One region of the Kitasatospora sp. NPDC006697 genome, then DNA from elsewhere that is predicted to be linked to it. Evidence: riboswitches for the same ligand, from Rfam matches in the RefSeq annotation. Region 1 holds a riboswitch; each other region holds the start of a gene.
What was found. A riboswitch is a leader RNA that binds a small molecule or an ion and turns the genes downstream of it on or off. The one in region 1 is predicted to bind cobalamin.
Positions count from the first base shown of each region.

Region 2: it holds a riboswitch for cobalamin, as region 1 does, so the genes downstream of both, ACFYNO_RS24525 (cobalamin biosynthesis protein) here and ACFYNO_RS17375 (HoxN/HupN/NixA family nickel/cobalt transporter) in region 1, are expected to answer to the same signal.
Region 3: it holds a riboswitch for cobalamin, as region 1 does, so the genes downstream of both, ACFYNO_RS08210 (ribonucleoside-diphosphate reductase subunit alpha) here and ACFYNO_RS17375 (HoxN/HupN/NixA family nickel/cobalt transporter) in region 1, are expected to answer to the same signal.

Region 1 is NZ_JBIAGU010000011.1:98,654-103,224, forward strand. Features, by position in the region: gene ACFYNO_RS17350 (TIGR01777 family oxidoreductase) at 1-90, opposite strand, end outside; gene ACFYNO_RS17355 (hypothetical protein) at 196-660, shown strand; gene ACFYNO_RS17360 (PIG-L deacetylase family protein) at 748-1,509, shown strand; gene ACFYNO_RS17365 (PPOX class F420-dependent oxidoreductase) at 1,517-1,924, opposite strand; gene ACFYNO_RS17370 (hypothetical protein) at 2,179-2,328, shown strand; gene ACFYNO_RS17375 (HoxN/HupN/NixA family nickel/cobalt transporter) at 2,336-3,433, opposite strand; cobalamin riboswitch at 3,465-3,721, opposite strand; gene ACFYNO_RS17380 (hypothetical protein) at 3,765-3,962, opposite strand; gene ACFYNO_RS17385 (hypothetical protein) at 3,993-4,142, shown strand; gene ACFYNO_RS17390 (MMPL family transporter) at 4,241-4,571, shown strand, end outside.
Region 2 is NZ_JBIAGU010000018.1:141,268-145,838, forward strand. Features, by position in the region: gene ACFYNO_RS24520 (transcriptional regulator) at 761-1,459, opposite strand; cobalamin riboswitch at 1,984-2,147, shown strand; gene ACFYNO_RS24525 (cobalamin biosynthesis protein) at 2,178-3,131, shown strand; gene ACFYNO_RS24530 (cobyric acid synthase) at 3,128-4,571, shown strand, end outside.
Region 3 is NZ_JBIAGU010000004.1:245,620-250,190, reverse strand. Features, by position in the region: gene ACFYNO_RS08215 (ribonucleotide-diphosphate reductase subunit beta) at 1-68, opposite strand, end outside; gene ACFYNO_RS08210 (ribonucleoside-diphosphate reductase subunit alpha) at 89-2,524, opposite strand; cobalamin riboswitch at 2,683-2,803, opposite strand; gene ACFYNO_RS08205 (glycosyltransferase family 39 protein) at 2,867-4,571, opposite strand, start outside.

The sequences.
Region 1 (4,571 bases):
GAGGACCACCACCTCGTGCCCCGCCGCGCTGAACGCCCGGTTCAGCACCGCGCCGAGCTGCCCGGTGCCCCCGGGTATCACGATCTTCATCAGGCCCCCCTTAATCGCCGAGAACTGCGGGACGAGCGTAACCCACATTCTTGAACGTGTTCAATTCTCCCGGCGCGGCAGGCCGCTCTGGTTGCATGGTGCGCCATGAACGCCATAGTCACGAGCCTGATCGCGGTCCTCGGCACTCTGCTGGGCTCGACGGTGACGCACGTCTTCCAGCAGCGCTCCGCCCAGCGCTCGGAGCGCAGCAGCCGCGAGGAGCGGCTGCGGCAGGAGCGGCTGGACGCCTGCGGCAGGTACGCCGGGCTGCTGGTCGAGTTCCGGCAGGCGATGCTGCACCACTGGTTCTGCCTGCACGAGGGCGAGGACGAGGAGGACGAGATCGCCATCCGCCGGCGCACCTTCGAGCTGCGTTCCGCCACCCAGCACGCGCTCTTCCGCCTCCACCTGGTGGTCGGCGAGCCCGAGCTGGTCACCACCGCGACGGAGGCCTTCACGGTGATCGGGAAGATGGACCGGGCCCCCGACCGCCGGGACATCGTCGCCCGGCGGGACGCCACCCGGGACCTGGTCGACGCCTTCGTCGCCACCGCCCGCCGACACGTCTGAGGGCGCGTCCGGCGGCAGGTCCGGCGATGCCGCGCCCGGGTCCTGAGCTGACGTCGGCCGCCCGGTCCGATCGCCTACCATGACCGCATGGCGACCCTGCTGGCGTTCCACGCCCACCCCGACGACGAGGCGCTGCTGACCGGCGGCACGCTGGCCCGTGCCGCCGCCGAGGGGCACCGGGTGGTGATCGTGGTGGCCACCGCCGGGATGGACACCGTGGCGGAGGGCGAGGAGCCGCCCCGGCTGGCCGAACTGCGGGCCAGCGCGGCGGTGCTCGGCGTCGGCCGGGTGGTGCACCTGGGGTACGCGGACAGCGGGCACGGGGCCGAGCTCTACCCGGACCCGCCGGGCGCCACCCGGTTCGTCCGGGCGGACACCGCGGAGGCGGCCGGGCGGCTGGCCGCGCTGATCACCGAGGAGCGGGCCGACCTGCTGCTCGGCTACGACGCCAACGGCGGCTACGGGCACCGGGACCACCGCAAGGCGCACCAGGTGGCCCGGCGGGCGGCCGCCCAGGTGCCGGGGGTGCGGCTGCTGGAGGCGACCCTGCCGCGGGAGCGGGTCAGGCTGCTGGTGCGGACGGCCCGGGCACTGCGGGTCCCGGTGCGCTACGACCGCGAGGAGCTTGCCCGCGCCTACAGCCCGCGCGCCGCGATCACCCACCGGATCGACGTGCGCGCCTACGCCCGCCAGAAGCAGGCGGCGCTCGCCGCGCACCGCTCGCAGCTGTCGGGCAGCGGCCGCTCGGCCGGCCTCTTCCAGCTGCTCACCCGGCTGCCGGCCCCGGTCTTCGCGGCGCTGCTCGGCCGGGAGTGGTACGTGGAGATCCCGGCCGCCGACCTGGCCTGAGACCGGGTCAGATCCGCCCCACCACCTTGCGCGGCGTCACCCGGACCACCACGCGCGGGGCGTCGTCGGCGGAGCCGGGGTTGAAGTCGGCGTAGTGCTTGCCGGTGTACTTGACGGAGAGCGCGTCGATCAGCTCCTGGCCGCCCTCGGTGGTGAGGGTGGCGGTGCCGCGGACCTCGGCGTAGGTGTACGGCGCGTTGGCCGGGTTGACCATCACGGTGATCCGCGGGTCGCGGCGCAGGTTGAGCTCCTTGCGGCGGCCGATGGTGGTGGAGATCAGCAGGTCGTCGCCGTCCCGGGTGATCCAGACGACGGAGAGCTGCGGGCTGCCGTCGGGCTGGATGGTGGCCACGGTGGCGAAGACCGGGGTGGTGTCGATGAGCTGCTTCAGGGCGTCGGAGAGCTGGGCGGACACGGGTGGGGTCCCTTCGGTCACGGCGTCAGCAGCCCGCGGGCGCCGGGGCGGAGCCGGGGGGACGGACTGCCACGGGCCCAGTCTGCCGCACCGGGCGCGGAGGGGCGGGGACTTCGGGGGCCGGGCGAGGGTGGTTTGTTTTTGTTTGGCAGCACCGTCGCTTCCCGCCTCGCCGACCACGGCGACCAGCCCGTCATCCTGGACAGCCTGGTCACCGGGCGCCGCGGGTTCGCCGACGGCCGCAGGGCCACCGGGTGATCGACCTCGGCAGCGGCACCGGTACCCCGGTGCGCGAACTGGTCGGCGCCTTCGAGGCGGTGACCGGCCGTCCGCTGCCCAGCGTGGAGGCCCCCGCCCGCCCGGGCGACGCCGCGCACCGGGCGAGCGTGCTCGGCGCGGGCTGAGCGGCCGTCAGCCCTTGGCCGGCCAGCGGCTCTCCACCTTGCCGAGCCGCCAGTAGGCCAGCGCGCCCGCCCAGACCACCACGAAGAGGCCGACGATCACGAAGCCCACGTTGTTCAGGTCGATCCCGGAGATCCAGCCGGTGACCGGATCCGCCAGGTCCAGCTGCTCGTGCAGCACCCCGACCAGCTCGATGGTGCCGATCAGGAAGGCGACGGCTATCGACAGCCCGGTGATGGTGAGGTTGTAGTAGACCTTGCGGACCGGGTTGGCGAAGGCCCAGTGGTAGGCGAAGTTCATGAAGGTGCCGTCGAGGGTGTCGAAGAGGCTCATGCCGGAGGCGAAGAGCAGCGGCAGGCAGAGGATCGCGTACCAGGGCAGGCCGGCCGCCGCGCCGGAGCCGGCCATCACCATCAGCGAGACCTCGGTGGCGGTGTCGAAGCCGATGCCGAAGAGCAGGCCGACCAGGTACATCTGGCCGGGGCGGGTGATCGACTTGGTCAGCCGGCCCAGGATCCGGTTCATGAAGCCCCGGCCGTCCAGGTGCTTCTCCAGCTCGTGCTCGTCGAACTGCCCGGCCCGCATCGCCCGGAAGACCCGGTAGATGCCGGTCAGCGCGACCAGGTTGAGCGCGGCGATCAGGTAGAGGAAGCCGCCGGAGACGCTGGTGCTGACCACCCCGAGCACTCGGTGGGTGCCCGAGTTGTCGTCGGTCAGGGTGCCGACCACCTTGGCGCCCGCGGCGACCAGGGTGGCCAGCACCACCACGATGCTGGAGTGGCCCAGCGCGAACCAGAAGCCGACCGAGACCGGCCGCTTGCCGTCGGCCATCAGCTTGCGGGTGGTGTTGTCGATCGCCGCGATGTGGTCCGCGTCGAAGGCGTGCCGCATGCCGAGGGTGTAGGCGGTGATGCCCAGACCCAGGCCGAAGACCTGGGTGCCGGCCGAGTAGTGGTGCGGGACGACCAGGGCGAGCAGGATGCCGAAGGCCGCCACGTGCATTCCGGCGATCACCGCCATCAGGCCGCCGGTGCGGATCCAGTCCCGGCGCTCCCAGCGCAGGGAGTCGGACGGGGACGGGCGGACAACGGTTTCGGGCACGGCCATACCAGGCAGCCTCTCCAACACCTCGTGGACAGTTCACTCGCGGTGCCGTGGCCGGTCTCCTGGCTGACGGGGTGCCCGCCCGCCCCGGCTCGAGGCGTGCGGACGCTCCCGCACCCGGCCTTCCCGGACGCTGCGCGTCCAGTGACCACCCGTCGGCGGACCGGCGGGAACGGTGCGGGGACTACCCGATCACAGTGGCGAGGGCCGCTCCGGACTCCTGTGCGCGAGCACAGTGCACCGGTCTTCCCGAACACCACGGCAAGAGCCACCGTAAAGGTGACATGCGGTCACCGACAAGCCCGCCACCTGGGGGCGGTCCGCCACGCCCGGGTCAGGGGAGCAGGGCGTGCACGCCCATCAGGGCGGCGACGGTGAGCGGGGCCACGGCGAAGACGCGCTGCAGGGTGCGTCCGCCGAACCGGTCGGCCGGCCGCCTGCCGTCCCCGGCGCCGAGGATCGCGGCGGCGGGCGCGGGCGGCGGATGACGCCTTTGGATACCGGTGGGGGTATCGTGGGTGACATCCGGCATATACCCCCACCGGTATCAGGAGATCACCGCATGTACTCGCCCGGTACTACCTGGACTGCCTCTGCCGTGCCCGCCCGGTTCACCGTGGACGCGCTCGCCTCGCTGCTCGGGCGGGCGGACGCGCCGCTGGTGCCCGACGCGCGCACCGGCGGCGAGCGGGCCGACGGGGCGAGGTGCTGAAGGAGGAGGGCCCCGGCTCCTCCTGCCGGGCGGCCGGGCGTTGGACTTTCGCCTGCCCGAGAACATACCCCCCTCGGTATCGAATCAGGAGTTCCACCGTGACCACCCTCGCCCCCCACCCCGCGTCCGCGCAGGGCCAGGCCCGCCCCGGGCCGCTCGGCCGCCTGGGCCTGTGGGCCGTGCACCACACCAAGACCGTGCTGATCGGCTGGCTGCTGATCGTGGTCGGCCTCGGCGCCTTCGCGCCCGAGGTCACCACCGCGCTCTCCGGCGCCGGCTGGCAGGCCAACGGCTCCGACTCGGTCAAGGTCCGCCAGCTCGCGGAGCAGCACTTCGCCGGGAACGCCTCCTCGGCGCTGCAGATCGTGATCGCCGCCGACCGGCCGATCACCGACCAGCCCGTGCAGCAGGTGATCGGCGAAGCCGGCC
Region 2 (4,571 bases), on a different contig from region 1:
GGTCCTCGGATCTCACTGACCCCACCAGTTGACCGCGCTGCCGCACGTGCGGCCACCGGGGGACGGCCGTCCGGTTCCTAGCTTGCCCGCTCCTCCCCGCGTCGGACGGCGGTCGTGTCCCCCGGCCTTCGGCGGGGGCCCACCGGGGCGGGCATCGGCGGCGGGGGCCCTCCTGGCCGGAGGGGATGGGGTCATCGGCGATCGACGAGAGACCGTCGTGGGGCCCTCCCGGCCGAAGGCCGGGGGCGTGTATGCCATCAGGAAGAGACTCGCCGACGGAAAGCGCCCCGGTCGTGACACCAGTGCCGAGGAGGAGCCATGGTGCCGCCCGGCCGGAGGCCGGCGGCCGAGAAGTCGTCGTGGGGCCGGTGGCGGGCATGCCCCGGCGGCAACCGCCCGGCGTCATCAGGAAGAGATTCGTCAACGGAAACACGCCCCAGTCATGTCACCACTGGCCTCCTCCTCACCGCGATCTCGCGCCCGGGTCGTGGCAGCCACTCCCTCACCCCCGCCATCGGCGTCGCGCTCCGCTGCCTCCTCGCCCGCGCGAGCCGGGCGTGGCTCCTGGGGCTGGGCCTTCGCGCGGCGGGCAGCACGCTCAGCCGGGCCGGCCTCCGGCTCCTCCGAGCCATCCCCCACCTCCCGCGCCTGCTCGCCCGCCGGTGCCAGCGAGAGGCCGGGCCTTCTCGCGGCAGGCAGCGCGCTCGGGCTGCGCGGCCTCTCGCGTCCCCTCTATCCCTCGCCCGGCGGCAGGCCTCCCCTACACCGCCAGACCCCCCGTCCCCTGCTCCGCCAGCAGCGCCCAGAAGCGCTCCGGGTGCGGCTCGCTCGGGGGCGGCGGCGCGGTGCGCTGGGTGGTGGATCCCCAGTGGGAGGGAACCTGGTGTTCCGCCTGCAGCGCCGTCAGGGCCCCGGTGAGGCGGGCAGGTGGGACGGGGACCAGGCGGGCGACCGCCGGGAGGTGGGCCTGCCAGCGGCCCGCCACGCAGCGGCGGAGCAGGTCCGCCAGCTCGCCCTCGCCGCCCGTGACGCGGACGAACTCGCGCAGGGTCATGCCGAGCAGTGCCACCAGGGCGGCGGCCTGTTCCGGGTCGCCGGTCCAGCGGCCCGTCAGTTCGGCGGCCGCGTAGCTGCGCAGGCCCATGCCGATCCGGGTGGCCGCGTGCTGCTGGCTCAGTTCGCGGGCGAGCCGGAAGTCCCGCAGGGTGGCGGGGCGGGTGCCCATCAGCTGGACCGGCGGGCACCAGAGTGCGCGGGCGAGGGCGATGAACTCCTCTTCCCCCGGGATGATCTCGCCGCTCTCCCAGCCCAGCACGTGCCCGGGCAGCAGCCGCACGCCGTGTGCAGCCATCGCCGCCGCCACCTGCTCCGGGGTGAGGCCGAGGCCGGTCCGGTGCGCGCGGGCGGCCTGCGGGGAGAACGGGACCGGAGCGGGGGCCGGGGGCCTGCTTCTTCGCATGGCGCCGACGGTAGGGCGGCGCGCTTCCCGGACCCCACCCGCTGAACGCACGAAGCCCCTCGGCGACGCCTGACATCCCGTTGGACGATCGCCCAGCACCCGCGCCCCCACCAGGGCGGCTCCCGGTGTGATCAACCACTCACCCGACGAGGGGGATGGCCGGCCGACGGGCGCTCAGGCTCCGGCCCGCCAACGGCAGCGAGGCGGCCCCGGACGAAGCAGCTCCGGGCGCCGACCAGCCGCGCACGTCAGCCCGCCCATCCGCCCGTGTGATCAACCACGCACCCGATGGGGAGGAGGGGCAGCCGACGGGCAATCAGGCTCCGGCCGTCGCACAGCGCGTCAGGCTGGACGGCCGCGTCAGCCCGCCCGCCCATCCCCCGTGTGATCAACCACTCACCCGCCGACGGGCGCTCAGGCTCCGGCCCGTCAACGGCATCGAGGCCGCCCCGGGCGCAACAGCTCCGGGCGCCGGCCGGCCGGGCGCGTCAGCAGGCCCGGCAGCGCGCCCTCCCTGTTGACGCGCGGTTTGGCCGCGTGATGGTATCCATGGGCCATACGGAGGCAAGCAGAGGAAGCCGGTGCGAATCCGGCGCGGTCCCGCCACTGTCACCGGGGAGCCCGCCGGAGAGTCGGCCGCAGCGCGCCCCGGGAGCCAGGAACTCTCGCCCCCGGTTCGTCGATCCAGGGCGCGGACCCTGAGTGAGGACACGCACCGATGCAGCGCGCCCTGCCGCCGCCCGCGCACGCCCCGGCCTACGCGCTCGGCGCCGTGGCCGGGTTCGCCGCCGACGCGGTGTTCGCCGATCCCCGGCGCGGCCACCCGGTGGCCCTCTTCGGCAGTGCCGCGCTCCGGCTCGAGAACCTGCTGCACCGCGACCACCGCGGCGCCGGCGCCCTGCACACCGCGCTCGCCGTGGGCGGCGTGGCCGTCGGCTCGGCCGCGCTGCTGCACCGGGCCGGGCCACTCCGGCAGGCCGTGGCCGCCGGCCTCGCCACCTGGACGGTGCTCGGCGGCACCTCCCTGACCCGCGAGGCGCGCACCATCGCCGCCGCGCTCGGCGCCGACGACCTCGAGGCCGCCCGCGCCCGCCTGCCGCACCTCTGCGGCCGCGACCCGAGCGCGCTGGACGGGCAGCAGATCGCCCGCGCCGTGGTCGAGTCGGTGGCCGAGAACACCGCCGACGCCGTGGTGAACGCCCTGGCCTGGGGCGCCCTGGCCGGCACTCCGGGCCTGCTCGCCTTCCGCGCCGTCAACACCCTGGACGCGATGGTGGGCCACAAGTCCCCGCGCTACCGCCGGTTCGGCTGGGCGGCGGCCCGGCTGGACGACGTGGCGGGCTGGCCGGGCGCCCGGCTGACGGCGCTGCTGACCGTGGCGGCGGCCGAGGACCGCGGCCGGGCCTGGCAGGTCTGGCGGCGGGACGGGGCCGCGCACCCGAGCCCCAACGCGGGCCAGGCGGAGTCGGCCTTCGCGGGCGCCCTCGGCGTCCGGCTGGGCGGCACGCTGCAGTACGGGACCAGGACGGAGCACCGCCCGGTGCTGGGCGCCGAGCTGCGCCCGGTGGCGGTGCCGGACATCGAGCGGGCCTGCCGCCTCTCCCGCCGGGTCGGCCTGCTGGCCCTGGGGACGACGGTGGCGGCCCGACTGCTGTGGAAGGGACGCAGGTGAGCAACGCGATCCTGATCGCCGGCACCACCTCGGACGCCGGCAAGAGCGTGGTGACCGCGGGCATCTGCCGCTGGCTGGCCCGACAGGGCGTCAAGGTGGCGCCGTTCAAGGCGCAGAACATGTCGCTGAACTCGATGGTGACCGCCGACGGCGCCGAGATCGGCCGGGCCCAGGTGATGCAGGCCCAGGCGGCCCGGGTGGAGCCGGAGGCGGCGATGAACCCGGTGCTGCTGAAGCCGGGCGCCGACGGGCGCAGCCAGGTGGTACTGCTGGGGCGCGCAGTGGCCGAGGTGGGCGCGCTGGACTACCGGGAGCGCAAGCCCTACCTGTTGGAGCGTTCGCTGGAGTGCCTGGCCGATCTGCGCCGCCGCTTCGACGTGGTGGTGTGCGAGGGCGCCGGCTCGCCCGCCGAGATCAACCTGCGCGACCGGGACATCGCCAACATGGGCCTGGCCCGGGCCGCCGGCCTGCCGGTGCTGGTGGTCGGCGACATCGACCGGGGCGGGGTGTTCGCCGCCATGTACGGCACCCTGGCGCTGCTGGAGGCGGCCGACCAGGCGCTGGTGGCGGGCTGGCTGGTGAACAAGTTCCGCGGCGACGCCCGGCTGCTCGCGCCGGGGCTGGACATGCTGCACGAGCTGACCGGCCGTCCGGTGCTGGGCACCCTGCCGATGCTGCCGGACCTCTGGCTGGACGCCGAGGACTCGCTCGACCTCGCCACCGCCGTGGACCGCTCGGCGGCCACCGGGCCGGTGGGCGCGGACGTGCTGCGGGTGGCGGTGCTGCGGCTGCCCCGGCTCTCCAACTTCACCGACCTGGACGCGCTCGCCCAGGAGCCGGGCGTGCTGGTGCGCTGGGCGACCCGGCCGGAGGAGCTGGCCGACGCCGACCTGGTGGTGCTGCCCGGCACCCGGGCCACCGTCGCCGACCTGGCCTGGCTGCGCGAGCGCGGCCTGGAGCGGCCGCTGCTGGCCCGGGCCGCCGAGGGGCGCCCGGTGCTGGGCGTCTGCGGCGGCTACCAGATGCTGTCGCGCCGGATCACCGACACGGTGGAGTCCGGCGCGGGCACGGTGGACGGCCTGGGGCTGCTGCCCGTCGAGGTGGAGTTCGCCGTCGAGAAGACCCTCGGCCGCCCGGTCGGCGAGGCCTTCGGCGAGCGGGTCGAGGGCTACGAGATCCACCACGGCATAGCCCGGGTGGCGGGCGGGGAGTCCTTCCTCGACGGCTGCCGGGTCGGCTCCGTCTGGGGCACCACCTGGCACGGGGCGCTGGAGAACGACGGCTTCCGCCGCGCCTTCCTGCGCGAGGTCGCGGCGGTGGCGGGGCGGGCCTTCGTGCCCGCGCCGGACACCTCCTTCGCCGCCGCCCGGGAGGCCCGGCTGGACCGGCTGGGGGACCTGATCGAGGAGCATGCCGACACCGACGCGCTGTGGCGGCTGA
Region 3 (4,571 bases), on a different contig from region 1:
TACCGGTCGTAGAAGGACGGGTAGCGCATCGGACGCAGGGTCAGCTCGAAGCCGGGGTCGAGCAGCATCTTCCGCTTGTCAGGAGTGGTCACTGGCAGGCCTCGCAGGACTCGGGATTCTCCAGGGAGCAGGCGATGGCGTCCTGTTCGGCCTGGGTCATGGTGGGGGAGGGGATGCTGACGGGGGCCGCGGTCGCGGGGCGGGCCGCGCCGGAGGCGGCCTGGGCGATCCGGGTCGCGGGGCGCGAGCGCAGGTAGTAGGTGGTCTTGAGACCGACCTTCCAGGCGTAGGCGTACATCGAGCTGAGCTTGCCGATGGTCGGCGCCGCCATGAAGAGGTTCAGCGACTGGCTCTGGTCGATGTACGGCTGGCGCGCGGCGGCCAGGTCGATCAGCGCCCGCTGCGGCAGCTCCCAGGCGGTGCGGTAGAGCTCGCGCACCTCCTCGGGCAGCCAGTTCAGCTCCTGCACCGAGCCGTTGGCGTCGCGCAGCGCGTCCCGGGTCTGCTGGTCCCAGACGCCCAGGTCCTTGAGCTCCTTCACCAGGTACGGGTTGACCTGGAGGAACTCGCCGGACAGGGTCTCGCGCTTGAAGAGGTTGGAGACCTGCGGCTCGATGCACTCGTAGACGCCGGCGATCGAGGCGATGGTGGCGGTCGGGGCGATCGCCAGCAGCAGCGAGTTGCGCAGGCCGGTGCGGGCGATGGTGGCGCGCAGCTCGTCCCAGCGCTCCTGCCAGTGCGGGGCGCCCTCGCTGTGCTGGTCTGTGAAGAAGTGGTCGATGTGCAGCTGGCCGCGGGCCGCCCGGGTCTCGGCGTAGGCCGGGTGCCGGCCGAACTGCTCGGCCAGCTCGCTGGAGCGCTCGTAGGCGGTTAGCATGATCCGCTCGGCGATCAGCGTGGAGAGCTCCTTCGCCTCGGGCGAGTCGAAGGTCAGCCGCAGCTTGAAGAAGACGTCCTGGAGGCCCATCACGCCCAGGCCGACCGGCCGCCAGCGGGAGTTGGAGGTGCCGGCCTCGGTGGTCGGGTAGAAGTTGATGTCCACCACGCGGTCCAGGAAGGTCACCGCGGTGCGCACGGTGGCGTCCAGCCGCTCCCAGTCCATCGCGTTCAGCAGGTCGGCGGCGGAGGCGCCGTCGGCCACGTGGGCGCCCAGGTTGACCGAGCCGAGGTTGCAGACCGCGGTCTCCGAGTCGTCGGTGACCTCGAGGATCTCGGTGCACAGGTTGGAGGAGTGCACCGTGCGGCCCGGCAGCGCGGTCTGGTTGGCGGCCCGGTTGGAGGCGTCCTTGAAGGTCATCCAGCCGTTGCCGGTCTGCGCCAGGGTGCGCATCATCCGGGCGTAGAGGGTCTGTGCCGGGATGGTGCGGACGGCCTTGCCGGCCTGTTCGGCCTTCAGGTAGGCCTCGTCGAACTCCTCGCCCCACAGGTCGACCAGCTCGGGCACGTCGGCCGGGGAGAAGAGCGACCAGTCGGCGTTGGCGTTGACCCGGCGCATGAACTCGTCCGGGATCCAGTGCGCCAGGTTGAGGTTGTGGGTCCGGCGGGCCTCCTCGCCGGTGTTGTCCCGCAGCTCCAGGAACTCCTCGATGTCCGCGTGCCAGGTCTCCAGGTAGACGCAGGCCGCGCCCTTGCGCCGGCCGCCCTGGTTGACCGCCGCCACCGAGGAGTCCAGGGTGCGCAGGAACGGCACGATGCCGTTGGACTTGCCGTTGGTGCCGCGGATCAGGCTGCCCCGGGAGCGGATCCGGCTGTAGGAGAGGCCGATGCCGCCGGCGTGCTTGGAGAGCCGGGCGATCTGGGCGTACCGGTTGTAGATCGAGTCCAGGTTGTCCAGCGGCGAGTCCAGCAGGTAGCAGCTGGACATCTGCGGGTGCCGGGTGCCGGAGTTGAAGAGGGTGGGGGAGCTGGTCAGGTACTCCAGCCGGCTCATCAGGCGGTACAGCTCGGCCACCTCGGCCACCGACTGCGCGGAGTCGCCGACCGCCAGGCCCGCCGCGACCCGGAGCAGGAAGTACTGCGGGGTCTCCACCACCTTGCGGGTGATCGGGTGGCGCAGCAGGTAGCGGGACTGCACGGTGCGCAGGCCGAAGTACTCGAACCGGTCATCGCCGTGCGGGTCGACCAGCGCGTTGAAGGCGTCCGCGTGCTTGGCCACCAACTCGGCGGTGGTGTCGCCGATCAGGCCCTCGGCGTGGCCCACGGCCACCGAGGCGGCGAAGCTGACGGCACCCTGGGAGACCGCCTCGTCCTCGATCTCGCGGGCCAGCAGGCGGGCGGCGAGCTTCGAGTACTGGGGGTCCTCGGCGATCATCGAAGCGGCGGCGTCCACGGCCAGTCCGCGCAGTTCGGCGAAGTCCGAACCGGCGTGACGGCCGCGCAGCGCGGCGGCGGCGACGTGGCCGGGATCCACCTGGGGGAGGTCGGCGCTCCGGTCGGTGAGCAGTCGCAACAGGTCCGCACCGGGGTCGGACGGGCTGTCGGCGAGCCCCTGTGAGGGCAGGGCAACTGAGGCGGCGACGGTCAAGGCGCACTCTCTCCTGTGGCGGCGGACGGCGGGGTGTCCGGGGCCGCGCGGGGGCAGGGGAGACCGGCGCGCCGGACTGCCCCGGCACGCGCCATCACCCTGGCCCACCCGCGAGGCCCGGACGTTTCGTACAAGTGCTGTCGGGTCTCGGCGGGAAGACCGGTAGGCACGCTGACGGCAGGTCATCGGACTCGCGGGCAGCCCCGCTCACCGCTGCGGGGCAGCCCCGGAATCGCACCGGGTTCCCCTGCTTCGACAGCGGTAGTGAGCATACATGTAGTGGAGCTTGGGCCATGCAAGCCCATATGTAGTGTCGCGACGTGGTAGAGACCCAACACAGGGTCAACTGGTTCCGGGCGCCATCTGCACGTTGTGGTTGCCGAGGTCGTCCGCCGCGGAGGCCCGGCGGGACGGGTGGACCCGCTCCAGCAGGAGCAGCCGGACCTGGGCCAGGACATCGGTCCGGGTGGCCTGGAACTGGGTGCGCAGGAGCTCCGCGGTCTGCGGCGGGAGGGCCGCGTACGGGTCCGCGCCGGTGCCGGTGGCGACCAGCCAGATCCGGTTGGTGTTGGCCGCGCAGGCGTCCGGGTCGTCGCACTCCTCGGCCGAGTACAGCCCGAGGCCGGCGGCGGAGCGCTGGAGCAGGATGTCCCTGGGCGCGGTTTGGACGTGGCGCAGCTCGTAGGCCATCGACATCCGGGCCATCACGGTGCTGCTGTAGACGATGCCGTCGCCCGGGCGCTGGTCGCCCAGCATGATCCGGGTCAGCTGGTCGTAGTCCGGCTCGCCCACCAGGTCGCGGTGGGTGGCCCCGATCTCCGGCCGGGCGGTCCAGCCGACCCCGGCCGCCGCGGCGCCGGCCAGCAGCCAGCAGAGCACGGCCCGCGGCAGCGCCACCCGGGAGCCCCGGGCCACCGGGGCGGCCACCCGGCAGACCGCCGCGGCGGCGAGCAGGGCCCACCCGGGCACGGTGAAGAGCAGGTAGCGGTTGAGGAAGAGGTGGAGCCAGCTCGCGGTGGCGAAGGTGGCCAGCGGCGGCAGCAGCGTCCAGCCGGCGAGCAGGGCGGCGTGCCGGCGGGCCGCCAGCAGGCCCAGCAGGCCGACCGCCATCAGCCCGAGGCCGAGGTGCCAGGAGAGGAAGAGGGTGTCCGGATAGGCCTTCAGATCGGCCAGGCCGGTCTTGTTCCAGGCGACCTGGGCGCTCTGCGTGGAGCCCTGGAGGGCCATGGGGACGGTCAGCGAGCCCCCGGTGGCCACCGCCGCGGTGAACGCCCAGCGGGGCACCCGGTCGGCCCGCCTGGTGCCGGTCAGCACCGCGGCGAGGTGGCCGGCCAGCAGGCACAGGGTCACCAGGTGGGTCCAGCCGAGCAGCGGCACGGTGACCGTGTAGGCGGTCCAGGCCTTCAGCGAGCGCCGGTCCAGCGCCCGGACCAGCAGCAGGGTGGAGACGACGGTGATCAGCACCGCGAAGGCGTACGGGCGGGCCTCCTGGCCGTACCGGGTGACGCTGGGCACCGCGGCCATCAGCAGGCCCGCCAGCAGGCCCACGGCGGGGGTGAAGAGCCGGCGCCCGAGCAGCGCCAGCAGGCCGGCGGCCAGCGCCATGGCGATCGCGGAGGGCAGCCGCAGGGCGGTGGCCGAGTCGCCGAAGACGTCGATCCAGACGTGCAGGAACAGGTAGTAGGGGAGCAGCACGATGTCCACGTTGTGGATCAGCTTGCTCAGGTCCGTCAGGGACAGCGTGGAGGCCCACCAGCTGGCGTGCTCGTCGCGCCACACCTGCCGGCGGCCGATCTGGTTGAGGCAGAGCACCAGGGTGACCGCGGCCGGGAGCAGGAAGAGCGCCGCGGAGGCCAGCGGCCCGCCCGAGGGGTGCGGGGGCCCCTGCGGCGCGGGGTCCTCCGGCGGCTCCGGGGCCGGCGTGCTCGCGGCCTCCTCCTCCGGCGGCTTGCGCCCCCGCGGCCGGCGCGCCTGGGCCTGCCGGCGGGCCGCCCGGCCGCCGGACGGGCGCGGTCCGGGCTCGGCGGCCGCCGGCTCGGGTTCGGGC